Regions from separate parts of the Paraburkholderia sp. OAS925 genome, predicted to be linked through region 2. Evidence: riboswitches for the same ligand, from Rfam matches in the RefSeq annotation. Region 2 holds a riboswitch; the other holds the start of a gene.
The links. A riboswitch is a leader RNA that binds a small molecule or an ion and turns the genes downstream of it on or off. The one in region 2 is predicted to bind cobalamin.
Positions count from the first base shown of each region.

Region 1: another riboswitch for cobalamin. It lies ahead of cobW (cobalamin biosynthesis protein CobW); the one in region 2 lies ahead of ABIE53_RS06040 (TonB-dependent receptor domain-containing protein).

Region 1 covers NZ_JBEUNO010000002.1:2,534,448-2,543,323, reverse strand. The annotation lists gene cobA (uroporphyrinogen-III C-methyltransferase) at 1-503, opposite strand, end outside; cobalamin riboswitch at 708-951, opposite strand; cobalamin riboswitch at 1,021-1,301, shown strand; gene cobW (cobalamin biosynthesis protein CobW) at 1,469-2,578, shown strand; gene cobN (cobaltochelatase subunit CobN) at 2,593-6,396, shown strand; gene ABIE53_RS30075 (magnesium chelatase ATPase subunit I) at 6,393-7,493, shown strand; gene ABIE53_RS30070 (vWA domain-containing protein) at 7,592-8,191, shown strand; rRNA gene ABIE53_RS30065 (16S ribosomal RNA) at 8,639-8,876, shown strand, end outside.
Region 2 covers NZ_JBEUNO010000001.1:1,385,892-1,394,767, forward strand. The annotation lists gene lgt (prolipoprotein diacylglyceryl transferase) at 1-534, shown strand, start outside; gene ABIE53_RS06015 (SIMPL domain-containing protein) at 645-1,376, opposite strand; gene ABIE53_RS06020 (EVE domain-containing protein) at 1,553-2,011, opposite strand; RNA gene ssrS (6S RNA) at 2,097-2,278, opposite strand; gene ABIE53_RS06030 (cell division protein ZapA) at 2,450-2,764, opposite strand; gene ABIE53_RS06035 (hypothetical protein) at 2,761-3,117, opposite strand; cobalamin riboswitch at 3,336-3,674, shown strand; gene ABIE53_RS06040 (TonB-dependent receptor domain-containing protein) at 3,764-5,650, shown strand; gene ABIE53_RS06045 (FecCD family ABC transporter permease) at 5,678-6,748, shown strand; gene ABIE53_RS06050 (ABC transporter ATP-binding protein) at 6,745-7,599, shown strand; partial or broken gene cobT (nicotinate-nucleotide--dimethylbenzimidazole phosphoribosyltransferase) at 7,633-8,722, shown strand; gene ABIE53_RS06060 (adenosylcobinamide-GDP ribazoletransferase) at 8,770-8,876, shown strand, end outside.

The sequences.
Region 1 (8,876 bases), on a different contig from region 2:
ATATAGATGACGAGCGTCATGCGCGTGGCGGCGAGCGCGGCCCAATCCGGCTCGCTCGTGCCCGCGCCGTGGCCGGTCACGAACACGACGCCTTGCGCATGATCGCGGTGCGTGACCGGAATGCCGATGGCCGCCGGCGCCGCAATGCCGGCCGTGATGCCGCTGACGATTTCGACATCGACGCCCGCGGCATGCAGTGCCTGTTGCTCTTCGCCGCCTCTGCCGAACACGAAGGGATCGCCGCCTTTGAGTCGCGCGACGCTGCGCCCTTCGTTCAGATGCGCGAGCATTTGTTCGACGATGCCGTGTTGCGGCGTCGACGGATGACCGCCGCGCTTGCCGACATACACGATGCACGCATCGGCGCGCGCAAATTGCAGCACGTCGGGGTTCACCAGATCGTCGACGAGTATCACGTCGGCTTGCGCGAGCGCGCGGGTTGCCTTCAGCGTCATCAGTTCGACGTCGCCGGGGCCTGCGCCGATCAGCCATGCGCGTTTCATCGCGGCATGCGCCGCGTCGGCGCACATGCAATCGCGCAGCGTCGACATACACGCAATGTGATGGAGATTGAAGTCATTCGAAACTGTGCATTCGCGCACGACAGCAAACGCGGATTGCAGACCGCTTCCCTAAGTCGTGCTTGAGCGCCTTCACATCCGTCCCTCGCGGATTCCGGCGGCCGGCGGCGTGACGTTGAGAACGCACGGCCGCCTCCGCGTCTGGCCGGTATCCGGGCTGGCGGCCTCACGCGCTTTGCCTTCCCGCCCACATTCATTCGAATGTGCTGGACAGTGGCACTGAAAACGCATGTGCGGCGCAAAAAATAATCGCGCCGCCGGTCGCTTACCGTTGCGGGGACAGCACAGGTTGAGCGCAAGCGCGCTGCCTGTTTCCCGTTTAACTGCACACGCGAGCGCATGTGCGGGCACCAGACGCGCGCATACGATAGCACACGGCAAGCCCGTCCGATAAGCGCGCCGGGCTTGCGTTTTCTTGACGGCGCAAGGCGCGCGGCCTACACTCGCACGCACTTCTGGTGCTCGTGTGCGCGCTCGTGCGCATGCAGTTAAACGGGAAACAGGGCGCCCGCCTCGCATGGATCGGGTCAACCTGTGCTGCCCCCGCAACGGTAAGCGAAAAGCGACGTCATGGCGGTTTGCATGGCGCCGCGGAGCCGGCTTCGATGTCCACGCGCAAGGCCGCGTCGGCATATCACCACTGGGCGAGAAATCACTCGTCCGGGAAGGGGAAGCGGCGCTTTCGCCAGCCCGGATACCGGCCGGAACACGAAGGGCGAACGCCGCGGGGAAGCGGCGCTGCGCTCATGACCTCATACCCGTATTCTGCGTTTCCCTGGTGTAGCGGCAAGGCCGTCGTGCGTTCCCGCGTTTTGCGATGCGACGTCATGCGCGAAAGCGTGTGATTCGGCCGGCCAGCAGATGCAACTCTCACGGATGGACTCACCATGCAAGTTCAGATGCGCAAGATTCCCGTCACCATCGTCACGGGCTTTCTCGGCAGCGGCAAGACCACGTTGCTGCGGCACATTCTTCGGAATGCGGGCGGCAAGCGCATTGCGGTGATCGTCAACGAGTTCGGCGAGCTCGGCATAGACGGCGAAATCCTCAAAGGTTGCGGCATTGGTTGCGATGAAAACGGCGTCGAGACCGAAGGCCAATTGTATGAACTGGCGAACGGTTGCCTGTGCTGCACGGTCCAGGAAGAGTTCTTTCCGGTGATGGAAAAGCTCGTCGAGCGCCGCGAGCAGATCGACCATGTGCTGATCGAAACGTCGGGGCTCGCGTTGCCGAAGCCGCTCGTGCAGGCGTTCAACTGGCCGCAGATCAAGAACAGTTTCACGGTGGATGCGGTGATTACCCTCGTCGATGGACCCGCTGCGGCAAGCGGCCAATTCGCCGAAAACCCGCTTGCCGTCGACGCGCAACGCAAGGCCGATCCGAATCTCGACCATGAGTCGCCGCTGCACGAATTGTTCGAGGATCAGTTGTCGGCTGCGGATCTGGTGATTCTGAACAAGACCGATCTGCTCGACGAAGCAGGCCAGAACGCGGTCGAAGCCGTGATTCGCGCCGAAATTCCGCCGCAGGTGAAGATCGTGCGCGCGCATAAAGGCGAGCTCGATCTGCATGCGTTGTTCGGGCTTGAAGCGGCGTCGGAGGAAACGATTCACTTGCGCCACGATCACCACGGTTCGGCCGACGACGCCAATCATCATCACGATGAGTTCGATTCGGTGGTCGTGAATGCAAAGGCACAGTCGCGTGAAGCGGTGATCGCCGCGCTGCAAGGACTCGTGGAAAACAACACGATTTATCGCGTGAAGGGTTTCGCGGCGTTGCCGGGCGCGCCGATGCGGCTCGTCGTTCAAGGCGTGGGCCGGCGCTTCGATAGTTATTTCGATCGACGCTGGCAGCAAGGTGAACTGGAAGAACTAGGCGAAGGCGCCGAAAGCCGCTTCGTGCTGATCGGTGAAGACCTCGACCAGGCTGCGCTGCAACGCGCGTTCGACGCCGCGCTCGGCGTCGCAGCCGCTGTCGCCGCGCAACAGACGTAAGCAGGTATAGACACATGCATCTGCTGCGCACCACGCCGGGCGGTTTCGTCGACGATACGCAAGGCGTGATCCGCATTGATCAGCGGCCCGCGGACATCGTCATTCTGAGTTCCGCGGATACGACGCTGTCGTTGCTCGCGAGCGTGTTTCCCCGTCTCGGCGACGGCTTTCCGAGCGTGCGCCTCGCGAATGTCACGTATCTGCGGCAGCCTGCCTCCGTGGACTTTTACGTCGAAGACGTGTTGCAACATGCGCGCGTCGTCGTGGTCGATCATCTTGGCGGCGAGGCGTACTGGCCATACGGCATCGAGCAGGTGGTCGCGCTTGCGGAGCGCAAACAGCAGACGCTCGCGATGTTTTCCGGCGATCTCCAGGAAGATCCGAACCTGCTCGCACGTAGTACCGCCGATGCGGATCTATGCCATCAACTGTGGCGCTATCTGCGCGAAGGCGGGCCGCAAAACGCCGAGGCGTTCCTGCGCTGCATCGCGCATCGCGCTTTAGGATGGGGACGCGAACCGGCGCCGCCGCGCGCGTTGCCTGCCGCGTCGCTCTACCATCCCGCATGCGATACGCCGACTATCGCCGACTGGCAGGCGCGCTGGCGGCATGCCGCGCCCGTTGCCGCGATTCTGTTCTACAAGGCGCATCTTCAGGCGGCCAATACCGCGGTGTTCGATGCGCTGATCGACGCGCTCGAATCAGAAGGCATGAACCCGCTGCCGATCGCGATCACGTCGCTAAAAGATGCGATGAGCCGCGAAGTCGTGCAGTCGTTGTGCGCGCAACATGACGCCGCACTCGTGCTCAACACCACTGCGTTCGCCGCGTCTGCGATCGACGATCCAGAGCCGCTCGCGCTCGCAGGCGATGCGCCGGTGCTGCAAGTGATCCTGAGCGGCGGCAATCGCGACGACTGGGTGAAGGACAACCAGGGTCTCAATTCGCGCGACATCGCGATGCATATCGCGCTGCCGGAAGTGGACGGCCGCATCATCACGCGCGCGATCAGTTTCAAGGGACTCGCCTATCGTTGTCCGCATACGGAAGTCGACGTGGTCCGCTATCAGCCGGATCTCGAGCGCGTGCGTTTTCTCGCTGAACTGAGCCGCCGCTGGTGCCGGCTGCGTTCGCTCGACAACGCCGAGAAGAAGCTCGCGCTGATTCTCGCGAACTATCCGATGAGCGAGGGACGCATCGGCAATGGCGTCGGGCTCGACACGCCGGCGTCGGTGGTCGGCATTCTGTCGATGCTGCGCGACGAAGGTTATCGCGTGGCCGACGTGCCAGAAAACGGCGACGCGCTGCTGAAGAAGCTGACCGAAGGCGTGACGAACGATCCCGTCGTGCGCGATCTGCGGCCCGCTTTGCAAAGCTTTGCGCTTGGCGACTACCTCGCGCATTTCAATGCGCTGCCTGCTCAGACGCGCGATGCGCTGAACGCGCGTTGGGGCTCGCCGGACCAGGACCCGACCGTGCGGCGCGGCCGTTTCATGATTTCGGGCTGGCGCTGCGGTCATGTGTTCGTCGGCATTCAGCCGTCGCGTTCACGTGACCAGGGCGATTACGCGAGCTATCACGACGCCGAGCTGGTGCCGCCGCATGCGTACCTGGCGTTCTATTTCTGGCTGCGTCATCAGTTCGGCATCGACGCAATCGTGCATGTCGGCAAGCATGGCAACCTGGAATGGCTGCCGGGCAAGAGCGTCGCATTGAGCGATACCTGTTGGCCCGATCTGATTCTCGGGCCGATGCCGCATCTGTATCCGTTCATCGTCAACGATCCAGGCGAGGGCAGCCAGGCGAAACGCCGTGCGCAGGCGGTGATCGTCGATCACCTGATGCCGCCGCTCACGCGCGCGGAAAGCTATGGGCCGCTGCAGGATCTCGAGCGCCAGGTCGATGAATACTATGAAGCATTGATGGTCGATCCGCGCCGCTCGAAGCTGTTGCGGCGCACGATTCTCGCGACCATCGTAGAACATAGGCTGCATGAAGAGCTGAGCCTGTCGGAGCCGAACGGCGAGGACGATGAAGATGTGCTGTTGACGCGCGTCGATGCGTGGCTCTGCGAATTGAAAGAGGCGCAGATTCGCGACGGGTTGCACACGTTCGGTCAATCGCCGCACGGCGTGCAACGGCGCGATACGTTGCTCGCGCTGGGGCGCTTTCCCGTCGGCGATGGGCAAGGCGGCAACGCAGGTTTGATCGATGCGTTGGCGCGCGATCTGAACATCGATCGGTTCTTCGATCCGTTGTCCGTCGATTGGTCCGCCGCATGGACGGGTCCGCGCCCCGATGTTCTGCAACGCGTGAGCGACGCGCCGTGGCGGCATTGCGGCGATACGCGCGAGCGTCTGGAACTGCTCGCAGCCGACATGCTTCGAGCAATGTGCGAGGAGCAAGGCGACGCTTCAAACTCGTTTGCCGAAGTCAGCCTGCCGCAAGCATCACGCGTACTCGAACGTTTGCGCGACGACGTGCTGCCGCGGCTCGACGCATGCGGCCCCCAGGAGATGCTGCATCTGAAGCGCGGTCTCGAAGGGCGTTTCGTGCCGCCGGGGCCGAGCGGTTCGCCATCGCGTGGGCGGCCCGATGTGCTTCCCACAGGGCGCAACTTTTATTCGGTCGACACGCGCGCGGTTCCCACGCAAGCCGCCTGGTCGCTCGGGCTCAAGTCGGCTCAGCAATTGATCGAGCGGCATCTGCAGGAACACGGCGATTATCCGCGCGCGATCGGTCTTTCCGTATGGGGCACCGCGACCATGCGTACCGGCGGCGACGACGTCGCGCAGGCGCTTGCGCTGCTCGGCGTGCGGCCGAAGTGGGCGCCGGGCAGCCATCGCGTGACCGACTTCGAGATCATGCCGATCGAAGCGTTCGACCGTCCGCGTATCGACGTCACGTTGCGCGTATCCGGGTTTTTCCGCGACGCTTTCGCCAACGTGATGCACCTGTTCGATGCGGCGGTGCAGGCCGTCGCCGAACTCGACGAACCCGCGGAGCTCAATCCGATTCGCGCGCGTGTTCTGCGTGAACGCGATGCGTTGATCGCGCGCGGCATGGACGCCGCCGAAGCGCGCAAGCGCGCCGGCTGGCGCGTGTTCAGCGCGCGGCCCGGCGCGTATGGTGCGGGCTTGCAGGACATGATCGACTCGCAGCAATGGCAGACCGACGCGGACCTCGCGAACGCGTATCAGGCGTGGGGCGGTTATGCGTACACGCAGAAAAGTGCGGGCGAAGAGGCGCGTCAGGCGTTCGGCGCACGCCTCGCCGCAATGGATGTCGTCTTGCAGAATCAGGACAACCGCGAACACGATCTGCTGGATTCGAACGACTACTATCAGTTTCAGGGCGGCATGGTGGCGGCCGTGCGGCATCTCGCGGGCAATCAGCCGAGTGTCTATCACGCCGATCACAGCAATCTGGCCGCGCCGCGCGTTCGCACGCTTCATGAGGAAATCGCGCGCGTGATCCGCTCGCGCGTGGTCAACCCAAAATGGATCGACGGTGTAAAGCGCCACGGTTATAAGGGCGCTTCCGAAATCGCGGCTACTGTCGATTATCTCTACGGCTATGACGCGACCGCGCGCGTGGTCGCGGATCATCAATATGCGCTCGTCGCCGATGCTTATCTGAACGATCGCGACACGCGCGAGTTCTTGCAACAGCACAATCCGCATGCGCTGCATTCGATTTGCGAGCGTCTGCTCGAAGCGATGCAGCGCGGTTTGTGGCAGACGCCTGGCGACTATCGCGCGCAGGTCGAACAGCATCTGCTCGCGAGCGAACAGCAGATCGAAGGAATGCAATCATGAATGCAGCCACGCACGATGCACGCGACGGCGCGCCGCAGAAAAGGCCCGCGTTTCCGTTTGCCGCGTTGATCGGACAGCCCGCGTTGCAGCAGGCATTGCTGCTCGCGGCGATCGATCCGGGCATCGGCGGCGTGTTGGTCAGCGGGCCGCGCGGCACGGCGAAATCGACGGCCGCGCGTGCGCTCGCCGAGTTGCTGCCGGAAGGGCAACTCGTGAACTTGCCGCTTGGCGCAAGCGAGGATCGTCTGATCGGCACGCTCGATATCGAAACGGTGCTGCGCGACGGCTCCGTGCGCTTCTCGCCTGGGCTGCTCGCGAAGGCGCATCGCGGCGTGCTGTATGTGGACGAAGTGAATCTGCTGCCCGATGCGCTCGTCGATGCGTTGCTCGATGCGGCGGCGAGCGGCGTGAATACCGTCGAACGCGATGGCGTATCGCATAGTCATGAGGCGAGCTTCGTGCTGATCGGCACGATGAATCCTGAAGAGGGCGAATTGCGGCCGCAATTGATCGACCGTTTTGGCCTGATGGTGGAGTTGCAAAACTGTTTCGAGCCGCGCGTGCGTGAGCAGATCGTGAAGGCACGGCTCGCGTTCGATCTGGATGCTGCTGGTTTTCGTGCGGCTTATGCGCAAGAGCAGGCGCAGTACGTCGAGCGGATTCATGCGGCGCGCGAGGCGCTGCCGCAGCTTTCTTTCGACGACGCAGTGCACGCGCACGTCAGTGCGTTGTGTATCGACGCTGCCGTGGATGGCTTGCGCGCCGATCTCGTGATGCTTCGCGCGGCGCGTGCGCTCGCAGCGTTCGAACTCGCGGATGCGGTGACGCCGCAGCATGTGGAGCGGGTCGCGGATGCGGTGCTGATGCATCGGCGGCGTGAGCGGGGAGCGTCGTCTGCGAGTAGTGCGCGGGATAGCGAAATGGAGTCCTCGCGTGATTCGCAGCGGGGCTCGACTGCGCATTCGTCTTCGCCTTCGTCTTCACCTTCGCTAGACGAGGCCGCTGGCGGCGAAGGCGATTGGGGTTATCTGCCACCGCAGCCGGCCGCGACGACGCACGTCAAAGGCGTTATCCCGCTCAACGTAAAAAAACGCTGAGCCATCGGAAGGGCGCCGCCGCTGAGTTGGACAGCGGATTTCGATGGCGGCAAAAGGCAGATGCGGTCTTGCGTTCGCGTGGCGATGCGCGTCTTGAGATGCGTGGTAATTCGAGCCGGCGTATCGCATGGCCGCAGACATTCGCCGCGATCGGGAAACAACGGCGGCGCACGCTGAGTGCCGAAGATCTGCGCTTCATGCGTGATGTACCGCGCGGCGGTGTGCTGCACTGCTTCGTGCTGGACTGTTCGGGCTCGATGCTGGCCGGAGAGCGTCTCGCGCTTGCCAAGGGTTTGCTGATTGCGCTGTTCGACCGCGCGAGCGCGATGCGTGCGGAGGCTGCGCTGGTCTGCTTCGGCGGAGCGGGCGCGGATCTGCGTTTCGGTCCCGCCGTGCCGCGATGGTGGAACGAGCGATGGCTCGAGCCGGTCGGCGGTGGCGGCGGTACGCCGTTCGCAGCGGGCGTTCGATGCGCCACGCAATTGCTGGAGCGCAGCGCGCAGCGCAAGCCCGCGCAGCAGCGCTGGCTGTGGATTCTCACCGACGGCCGCACAACGGATAAGGCGGCACGGCCTCCTCACGCGGACGAGATCGTATTCGTCGACTTCGAGCAGGGCACGATACGGCTTGGCCGCTGCGAGAGACTGGCTACCGCCTGGGGCGCGCGGCACCTGACGCCGGAAGAACTGATCGGCTGAAGGGCGAGAAGATCTGCCGACGACCAGGCTGCTATTCAGTGACAAATATTTTCATTGGATAACTAACTATTCTATTCGCCGGAGAAGAGTGCGGCTTGTTGCCGCTTTTTCTTGCACTTCTGAACTTTTCGAAAATAATTGCAGAGAAGGGGTTGACGGGGTGCGGACCGCATCGCATAATTCGCCTCCCGTTTGATGACGGACGCGAAGAAAGCAGAGCTTCTGAGCGAATGATCTTTAAAAACTAACAGCCGATAAGTGTGGGCGCTTGATGCGCGACGCGCGCCGGGTTGCGGGGTTTAACTCCGGAGCTGGGCGAAAAGCGAAAGTATCAAGTCTCACACAGTAATGAAAGGAAGGTTTGGTCATCGAGAGATGGTTAGACACTTCGTCAGTACGTTGAGTGAGCGACCGGGTTCGAAAGAGCCCGAAAACAGTAACAGGTTTGAACTGAAGAGTTTGATCCTGGCTCAGATTGAACGCTGGCGGCATGCCTTACACATGCAAGTCGAACGGCAGCACGGGAGCAATCCTGGTGGCGAGTGGCGAACGGGTGAGTAATACATCGGAACGTGTCCTGTAGTGGGGGATAGCCCGGCGAAAGCCGGATTAATACCGCATACGCTCTGCGGAGGAAAGCGGGGGATCCTTCGGGACCTCGCGCTACAGGGGCGGCCGATGGCAG
Region 2 (8,876 bases):
TGGCTGCAGGTCACCGACTTCGTCGCGCCGATGGTGCCGACCGGGCTCGCCGCGGGGCGGCTCGGCAACTTCATCAACGGCGAGTTGTGGGGGCGCGTGACCGACCCGTCCGCGCCGTGGGCGATGCTCTTTCCCGGCGCCGCGCCCGACGACGCCGCGTGGCTCGCCGCGCATCCGCAACTCGCCGCGCAATGGCATCTGAACGAAGTGTTCGCGCAATATCACATGCTGCCGCGTCATCCGTCGGAGCTGTACGAGATCGCGCTCGAAGGCATCGCGCTGTTCTTCGTCATGTTCTTCTTCTCGCGCAAGCCGAAGCCGATGGGCGCGATTTCCGCCGTGTTCCTGATCGGCTATGGCCTCGCGCGCTTCACGGTGGAATTCGCACGCGAGCCCGACGACTTCCTCGGTCTTCTCGCGATGGGTCTCTCGATGGGCCAATGGCTTTCGCTGCCGATGATTCTCGCGGGCATCGCGATGCTGGTATGGTCGTATCGGCGCGGCCGCAGCGAAGCGGCTCACGCGTTGCCGTAACGCGCGGCGCGCGTTTTTTTCGGCGCGCGATGGACAGCAAAACGCCACGGGATGCAATGCATGCCCGTGGCGTTTTTGTTTGGCCGAATATCCAGCGAAGTGCCAGCGTATTACTTCATCTGCACCGAGCCTGACACATTCACCGTCACCGTCGACGTGCCGCCTTCTATCGGCACCGGCGCAGCCATTTTCGCGTCCGCGCCCATCGCGCGCGCGCTCATCATCATGACCGGCCGCGGCATCGAGCCGTTGTGCCCGACGTTGACCTCGCGGATCGAATAGCCGCTGTAGCCGAACGCCTGCGCGGACGATGCCGCCTGCTCGCGGAACGACTTGATCGCCTCGCCGGTGAGCTTCTGTTCGGCCACGCGCTGCGCCGCGGGCGACAGCGAGAACTGCACGTTGCCGACCTGCATGATGGAAGCCATTTGCCCCGCGAGCTTCGACGCCGCGGTGAAGTCGTGCGACTCGAGCACGATCTCCGTGCGGCCGCGCCATGCGGAGATGCGCCCGTCACGATCGGTCGACGGATAAATCGAGAACGAACCGGTGCGCGCGGTCACGCCGCTCACACCCTTTGCTTTTTGCAACGCGGAATCGGCACGCTGATTCAGCGTTGACGTGAGCGCCGACGGATCGCTCGCTTCCTGCTCGTAAAAGAGCGTGATGTCGACCACGTCTTGCGGTACGTCCGCGCTCGCTTGTGCATTCAGCGACAGCACGCCGGCCGGTTGATAGGGCACGACGCTCTGCGCGCGCGCAACGGCGGGCGTGAGCGCGAGTGCAGCGGGCGCCGCGCAGACCAGCGCGAAAGCGAGTGCACGTGCGGTGTGTTTCGTCATTATTGGACTCCATGCTTGAACAGGGTTGCGCGCGACGAGGCGAGCGCGACGCAACGGCACGACGCTTGCCGAAGCCGTTTGCGAGTCCGTTAGGCGCTCGTAACCTGAGCTTGGTTCCCTAATTTAACTTTGCTTCAACGTTGCTGCAGCGTTGCGGCAACGTGGGCCGCGCGACGTCAAACGAGCCGCGTCGTGATGAAGCGCCACTCCGCTTCGGTCACTGGCGTGATCGACAGACGGTTGCCTCTCGCGAGCACGCGCATGTCCTTCAGTTCTTCATGCTCGCGCAAGGCCGCGAGCGGAATCAACGGAATCTTCTTCTTGAACACGACGTCGACGAGCAGCCAGCGCGGCGTTTCCTGCGACGACTTCGGGTCGTAATACGGGCTCTTGCTATCGAACTGCGTGGGGTCCGGATAGGCCGTGGACGCAACTTCAGCAAGCCCCGCGATGCCCGGCTCGGGGCAGCTCGAGTGATAGAACAGCACGCCGTCGCCGATCTGCATGCCATCGCGCATGAAGTTGCGAGCCTGATAGTTGCGCACGCCCGTCCACGGCAGCGTGCGGTGCGCGGCGTTGGCGAGATGGTCGATGCTTGCTTCGTCCGGTTCGGACTTCATTAGCCAGTAGCGCATGAATCGAATTGAACGTTAGGGGTTTGAAGAAGCACGGCGCCCAAACAAAAACGGCACCGGACGCAAGTCCGATGCCGTTCCAAATAAGGTCCCCGCCTTAGCCGCTAGGCCGGCATCCTGAACCGGGGGTTCAGAATTGGTCGCAGTTAGCAGCACTTCGGGTACATCAGACAGAGTGACGCGCACGCCCGTGCTACAAATTTCCGCAACCGTGCACATGGCATTGGTTCAAGGAATATATGACCTTGGCGAACCAGGCAGGGAAGCTAAACCGATGAAGCAAAACCGATGACACTGAAACGATTGACTCAAACGTTGGGGACCTGTTCGCCTCGCGCAGTTCGTGCATGCTTCACGAACCTTGCCTGCTTACTTTCCGTTTGAATCCGCAGCCGGTATCAGCACCGGCCGCACTGCTCTCAACATGCTACTTGCAACTTACTGCACGCTGTACTGCTCGATGACAGTACCCAGTTGCTCGTTCATTTGATGCATTGTACGCCGGATTTCTTCAGCGGGAAATGCTTCTCCGTGACGCACGCTTGTTTGCAGCTTAAGCAGTTCGGATGCCAGCGACAGCGCAGCCATGACTGCAATGCGATCCGTGCCGCGCACGTTGCTGTTATTGCGGATCTTCGACATTTCGGCGTCGACTCGCGCGACTGCTTCAAGCAGCGCGCCTTCCGTTTCCGGCGAGCAGGCGAGGCGATAGGGCACGCCGAGAATCGATACTTCGATCTGCTTGGTCGTCATGCATTTTCTCCGTGGCGAGTGGCGTCGCTCTCTGTTTCGACCTCGTGCGGAGCGGGCTCGAGCAGATCGAGCTGGTTGTCCGGCTCGTTGTGCGCACGCGCACGCGGCAATTTTTCGAGGATCGCGTTCAGACGCACCTGCGCGTCGTCGATCTTGGCCGACAGCGCGTCGCGCTCCGCTTGCAGTGCGTCGCGTTCCTCGCGCAGCAGCGCAAGTTCCGTGCGCGTAGCTTCGGCTTCGGCGCGCGACTGCGCGAGTTGCTCTTCGAGCGCGAGGCGCGCTTCATTGTGGCGCTGGCTGATCGCGATCAGCTTGCCGATATTCTGTGAAAGTGTTTCGAGTTCGGTGAGCATGTGCTGCGTCCTCTAAAGACATCGCATTTTAGCGCGGAATGTCGCACGTTCCGACATTTGTCTCGTTTCGAGACGTAACAACCCCGCTTTTTGCAGCCTTTTTTCGACTGAAGAAGAGAAACTACGCGCGTGCCGGAGATCGCGTCGGACAATAGCTCGACCCTGTCCGAATGAATCGCTCTCGCGGCCCGCGTTCTTGACTGACTCAGAGGGCGCTCATACACTGGCCGCACTCTGGTGCCCGCGCGCATTTCATTGTGCGCGCAGTTAAACGGGAAGCAGGCCGCGCCGTTCTACCCGAACGCGCCAACCTGCGCTGCCCCCGCAACGGTAAGCGACCGCATTTCGCGTGCATTGCAGTTCGTCGCATTCGCTGCAGTTCATCGCAGTTCAGTGCTGCGGTACGAATCGTATTTCGAACAGCAGTTCGCGCTTTTGCAGTTCGATCCCCATCGCGTGTTCCGGTTCAACTCGCGAGTGTGCCACTGCGCGTCACGCGTGGGAAGGCGGGATCGAAAGTCGTTAGCCCGGATACCGGCCAGAGGGAGGGGCGCGCGGCGCGAATTGTCAAAAGCGCACGCGCCTCGTTACGCGACGGCCTGCGGGGAAGCGGGCCGCGCACGCCATCCACGGGAAATCTCACTTCATGCTGTCCCCCATCGCCCGCGCGGTGCTGCTCGCTTTTGCCGGGCTGCCCCATCTCGCGCATGCGCAGGCCGCCGCGCCTGCAAACGCCGACGCTTCGTCCACCGCTTCGTCCACTGCATCGTCCACTGTTTTATCGCCCGTCGTGGTGACCGCCGAGCGCGGACCGCAAGCGCTTGCCGATACGATCCCGCAGACGTCGCTATTCGATCAGCAGGACCTGGCCGACACCACCGCAACGGATCTGCCCGGCCTGCTGCAACTCGCGCCCGGCGCGCAAATCTCGCGTACAGGCGGGCCCGGTTCGACGGCGAGCCTTTATTTGCGCGGCGCGTCGTCGACGCAATCGCTGATTCTCATCGACGGCGTGCGCGTCGATTCCGTGAGTCTCGGCACCGCGCAAATCGCGCAGATTCCGCTCGATCAGATCGATCACGTCGAGGTCGTGAACGGCAACGTGTCCGCGTTATACGGCTCGGGCGCGATCGGCGGCGTGGTACAGGTGTTCACGAAAGACGGCGGCGCGCATCCGCCGCGTTTCAATTTCTCTGTGGGCTACGGCAGCTATCACACGCAGACGCAGCAGGTGGGCGCGAACGGCGCATTGGATAAAGACGGCCGCACGACCTTCAGCATTTCGCTCGCGCGCTCGAAAGACGACGGCTTTTCAGCGCTGAATCCAAGCGAGGCGCCCAACGCGAATCCGAACGCGAACGGCTATCTGAACGAGAGCATTTCGGCGTCGCTGCGCCACAAGTTCAACGACCAATGGGACGCGGGCGTCCGCTATCTGCAGTCGAACGGCAACAACAGCTACGACAACGCGTACGGCGCGCCGACCGATCTGAACAACCTCTACACGAAAGTGCGGCAGGTGTCCGCGTTCGCCAACGGCAAGCTGACCGACTGGTGGACCACGCACTTCATCGTGTCCGAAGGCGACGACCGCAGCGTATCGAAGACCAACGGCCTCTACAACGGACGCTTCGATACCGACAACCGGCAATACACGTGGCAGAACGATTTCGCGCTGGCCGCGCAGCAAAAACTGCGCGTGGGCTACGAGCATCTCGATCAGAGCCTCGACTCCGATACGTTCGCCGCGCCCACGCGGCATGTCGATTCCGTCTTCGCGGGCTACACGGCGCGCTTCGGACGCAACCAAATCCAGGCCAACGTGCGGCGCGACCAGTACTCCGATTTCGGCGGAGCGAACAGTTACTATCTCGGCTATGGGTTCGACATCACGCCGCATTGGAAGCTGAGCGCAAGCTATTCGGATTCGTTTCGCGCGCCGAGCTTCGACGATCTGTACTATCCGCTAAGCGGCAATCCGTCGATTCAGCCCGAGCGCAGCCATTCGCTCGAAGCGGCGCTGCAGTACGCGTCGAATGCGTTGGGCGTGATGCGTTTGAGTGCTTTCCAGACGCGTTATTCGAATCTGATCGACTATCAGCAGGTCACGCCGGGCATCTATCTGGCGGAGAACGTGGGGCATGCAAAAGTGCAGGGGCTCGAGGGATCGTGGAGCGGACATGTGGGCAAGACCGATGTGCGCGCATCGGTCACGCTGCAAAATCCCGTCGATCTCGACAACGACGTGGACCTCGTGCGGCGCGCGCGGCGCTTCGCGTCCTTGACGGTGAACCGCAGCATCGCGGGGTGGCGCGTGGGCGGCGAGTGGATCGTGAGCGGCCCGCGCGAGGACAGCAGCGGCAAGCTCGGCGGCTACGGCATCGTGAATCTGTCCGCGCGCTACAACATCACGAAAGCCTGGTACGTGGCCGCGCAAATCCAGAATCTGTTGAACAAGGACTATGAAACGGCCTACTCGTATAACTCGCCGGGGCGCGGTGCGTATGTCACGCTCGGCTGGCAGCAGCAGTGATGCGCGCGCCATGTTGAGAGCGCGCCGATGAGCCGTCATCCAGGTTCCCTGCCCGCCGCATTGCACGCGATGACCGCGAAGCGCGCCGCCGCGATCTGGCTCGTGCTCGCGCTCGCCGCGCTGGTCGTGCTGATGGCGTCGCTCGCGTTGGGCAGCGTCTCGCTCGCGCCCGCGCGCTTGATCGAGGCGCTGTCGCCGCTGCATGCGTCGGCGTCCGCGTCCGGCTCTGCCAGCGCCTCCGACGATCTCGCCGGCGAAATCGTGCGCACGCTGCGCTTGCCGCGCGCATTGGCCGGTTTCGCGTGCGGCGCATTGCTCGCAATGGCCGGTGCGCTCTTGCAAGTGCTGTTGCGCAATCCGCTCGCGGAGCCCTACGTGTTGGGCGTATCGGGCGGGGCCGCGAGCTTCGCGCTGATCGCGATGATCGCCGGCAGCGCGTGGTGGCTCGTCGATGCGTCCGCGTTCGCAGGCGCATTCGTGTCGATTCTGCTCGTGCTCGGTCTCGCGCGCCGCGAGTTGTGGCGCGGCGAGCCGCAGGACACGTCGCCGCGTTTGCTGTTGACCGGCGCGGTCATCGCGGCGGGTTGGGGCGCGTTGATCACGTTGCTGCTGAACCTCGCGCCCGACAATCGTCTGCGCGGCATGCTGTTCTGGCTCACCGGCGACCTCAACGGCAATGCGATGCCGTGGACGGCGCTTGCGGCGCTCGTGGTCGTTGTAGTTGTCATCGTGCCGGTTGCGCCGCGTCTGAACGTGCTTTTGCGAGGCGACGCCGTCGCAGAAGCGCTCGGCGTGGCGGTGATGCCGCTGCGCTTGCGCGTCTATCTCGCGGCCTCGCTCGCGGCGGCCGCAGCGGTGACGACGGCGGGCACCATCGGCTTCGTCGGGCTCGTCGTGCCGCATGTGCTGCGGCTCGCGTTCGGCAACGACCAGCGCATGCTGCTGCCCGCCGCGGCGCTCGGCGGCGGCGTCGCGGTGATGGGCGCGGACCTGATCGCACGCCTCGTGATCGCGCCGGCGCAATTGCCGGTCGGCGTGATTACGTCGATCATCGGCGTGCCGGTGTTTCTGTGGATGCTGCTGCGCGCCCGCCGATGATGCACGCCTCCCATCACACCTCCAACCAGGCTCAGCCCGCGCTCAGCGCGCAACGCGTGACGTTGCGTGCGGGCGCACGCACCTTGCTCGACGCCTTCACGCATACGTTCTATCCCGGCGAGATCTGGTGCGTGGCTGGACCGAACGGCGCGGGCAAGACGACGCTTCTATCGACGTTAGCCGGCTTGAAGCAACCGTCGGCGGGACAGGTCGAACTCGACGGCGTGCCGCTTGCGCACTGGCAGGGTCAACAGCTTGCGCAACGTCGCGCGTTGATGCCGCAAAGCGCGCCCGACGCTTTCAGCGCAAGCGTGCTCGACATCGTCATGCTCAACCGCTTTCCGCATCTGACCGGCTGGGGCTGGGAGCGCGAGGCCGATCGCGAGGCGGCGCACGCCGCGCTCGATGTGCTCGGCCTCACCGAATTCGCCGCGCGCGACGTGCTGTCGCTCTCAGGCGGCGAACGTCAGCGTGTCTCGCTCGCCGGGGTGCTGTGCCAGCAAGCGCCGCTGTTGCTGCTCGATGAACCGCTGTCGCATCTGGACTTGCATCATCAGATAGAGTGCCTGGAAGCGCTAAGCGAATGGACACGCGAGCCGGGACGCACGGTTCTGTTTTCCTGTCACGACCTGAATCTCGCGCGCCGGTTTGCGACGCACGCGCTGCTTCTGGACGGCGCGGGCGCTGCCTATGCGGGTCCCGCCCACGATGTACTGACGCCCGCGTTGACGAGCCGCGTATTCGGCTATCCGCTGATACTGATCCGCGATGGCGAGCACGAAGCACTGATTCCCGCGCCGCGTTCACGTCATGAATCGTCTTCGGTTCATGACACATCGGCAAGCCGGTAGCCAGACCACAACATCATCTATCTTCACGAACTCATGACTTCCACGCCAGGCTTGTCCGCATTGTCCGAAGTTGAACCGCTCGATGAGACGTTGCGCGCCGAGCTTCAGCACATCATCGATACGAAGACGAAGCCGCCCGGCAGTCTCGGCCAGCTTGAAACGCTCGCGCGTCAGATGGGTTTGATCCAGCGCAGCACGCGTCCCAACGTACAGCGACCCGCGTTGATCGTCTTCGCCGGCGATCATGGCATTGCCGCCGAAGGCGTCAGCCCTTATCCGCAAGCGGTGACCGCGCAGATGGTCGCGAATTTTCTCGCGGGCGGCGCGGCGGTCAATGCGTTGAGCCGCGTGGCCGCCGTCGAACTCGAAGTCGTGAACGCCGGCATTGCAACACCGCTGCAGCACACAGACGGCCTCATCGACATTCCGATTGCAGCGGGCACGCGCAACTTCGCGCACGAACCGGCGATGACGCGTGACCAGGCGCTCGCCGCAATGCAGGCCGGCGCCGCGCGCGTGCGGCATCACGCGGCGCTCGGCAGCAATGTGATCGGCTTTGGCGAAATGGGCATTGCGAACACGTCGGCGGCGGCGTGTCTGATGAGCCGTTTGTGCGGCGTGCCGATCGACGAGTGCGTGGGCCGCGGCACCGGTCTCGACGACGCGGGGCTCGCGAAAAAGCGCAACGTGCTGGCCGCGGCGCTCGCGCATCACGGTGCCTCGCATGATCCGCACGATCGGCACAATCGGCACAATCCGCTCGATGTGCTCGCCACCTTCGGCGGCTTCGAAATCGCGATGATGGCGGGCGCCTATCTGGCGGCAGCGCAGGCGCGCATGACGATTCTGGTCGACGGCTTCATTGCGAGTTCGGCGCTGCTGGTTGCAAACGCCATTGCGCCGAACGTGCGCGAGTACTGCGTGTTCGCCCATGCGTCGAACGAAGCGGGGCACCGGCGTATGCTCGATCATTTCGGCGCCACGCCCTTGCTCGCGCTCGACATGCGGCTGCGGCGAAGGCACGGGTGCCGCGCTCGCCGTGCCGCTGCTGCGCGCGGCCTGCGCGTTCATCAACGAGATGGCGAGCTTCGAATCGGCCGGCGTCGCGAATCGCGAAGCCTGAGCGATCCTCGGCATGCTTTTCAAACCCATGCACGCGACGACGCACCCATGAACCCGCTGGCGGAATTGCGCTACTTCTTCACCGCGCTCGGCTATTTCACGCGCGTGCCCGTGCCGCGATGGGTCGGCTATGAACCGCATTATCTGAATGCGGC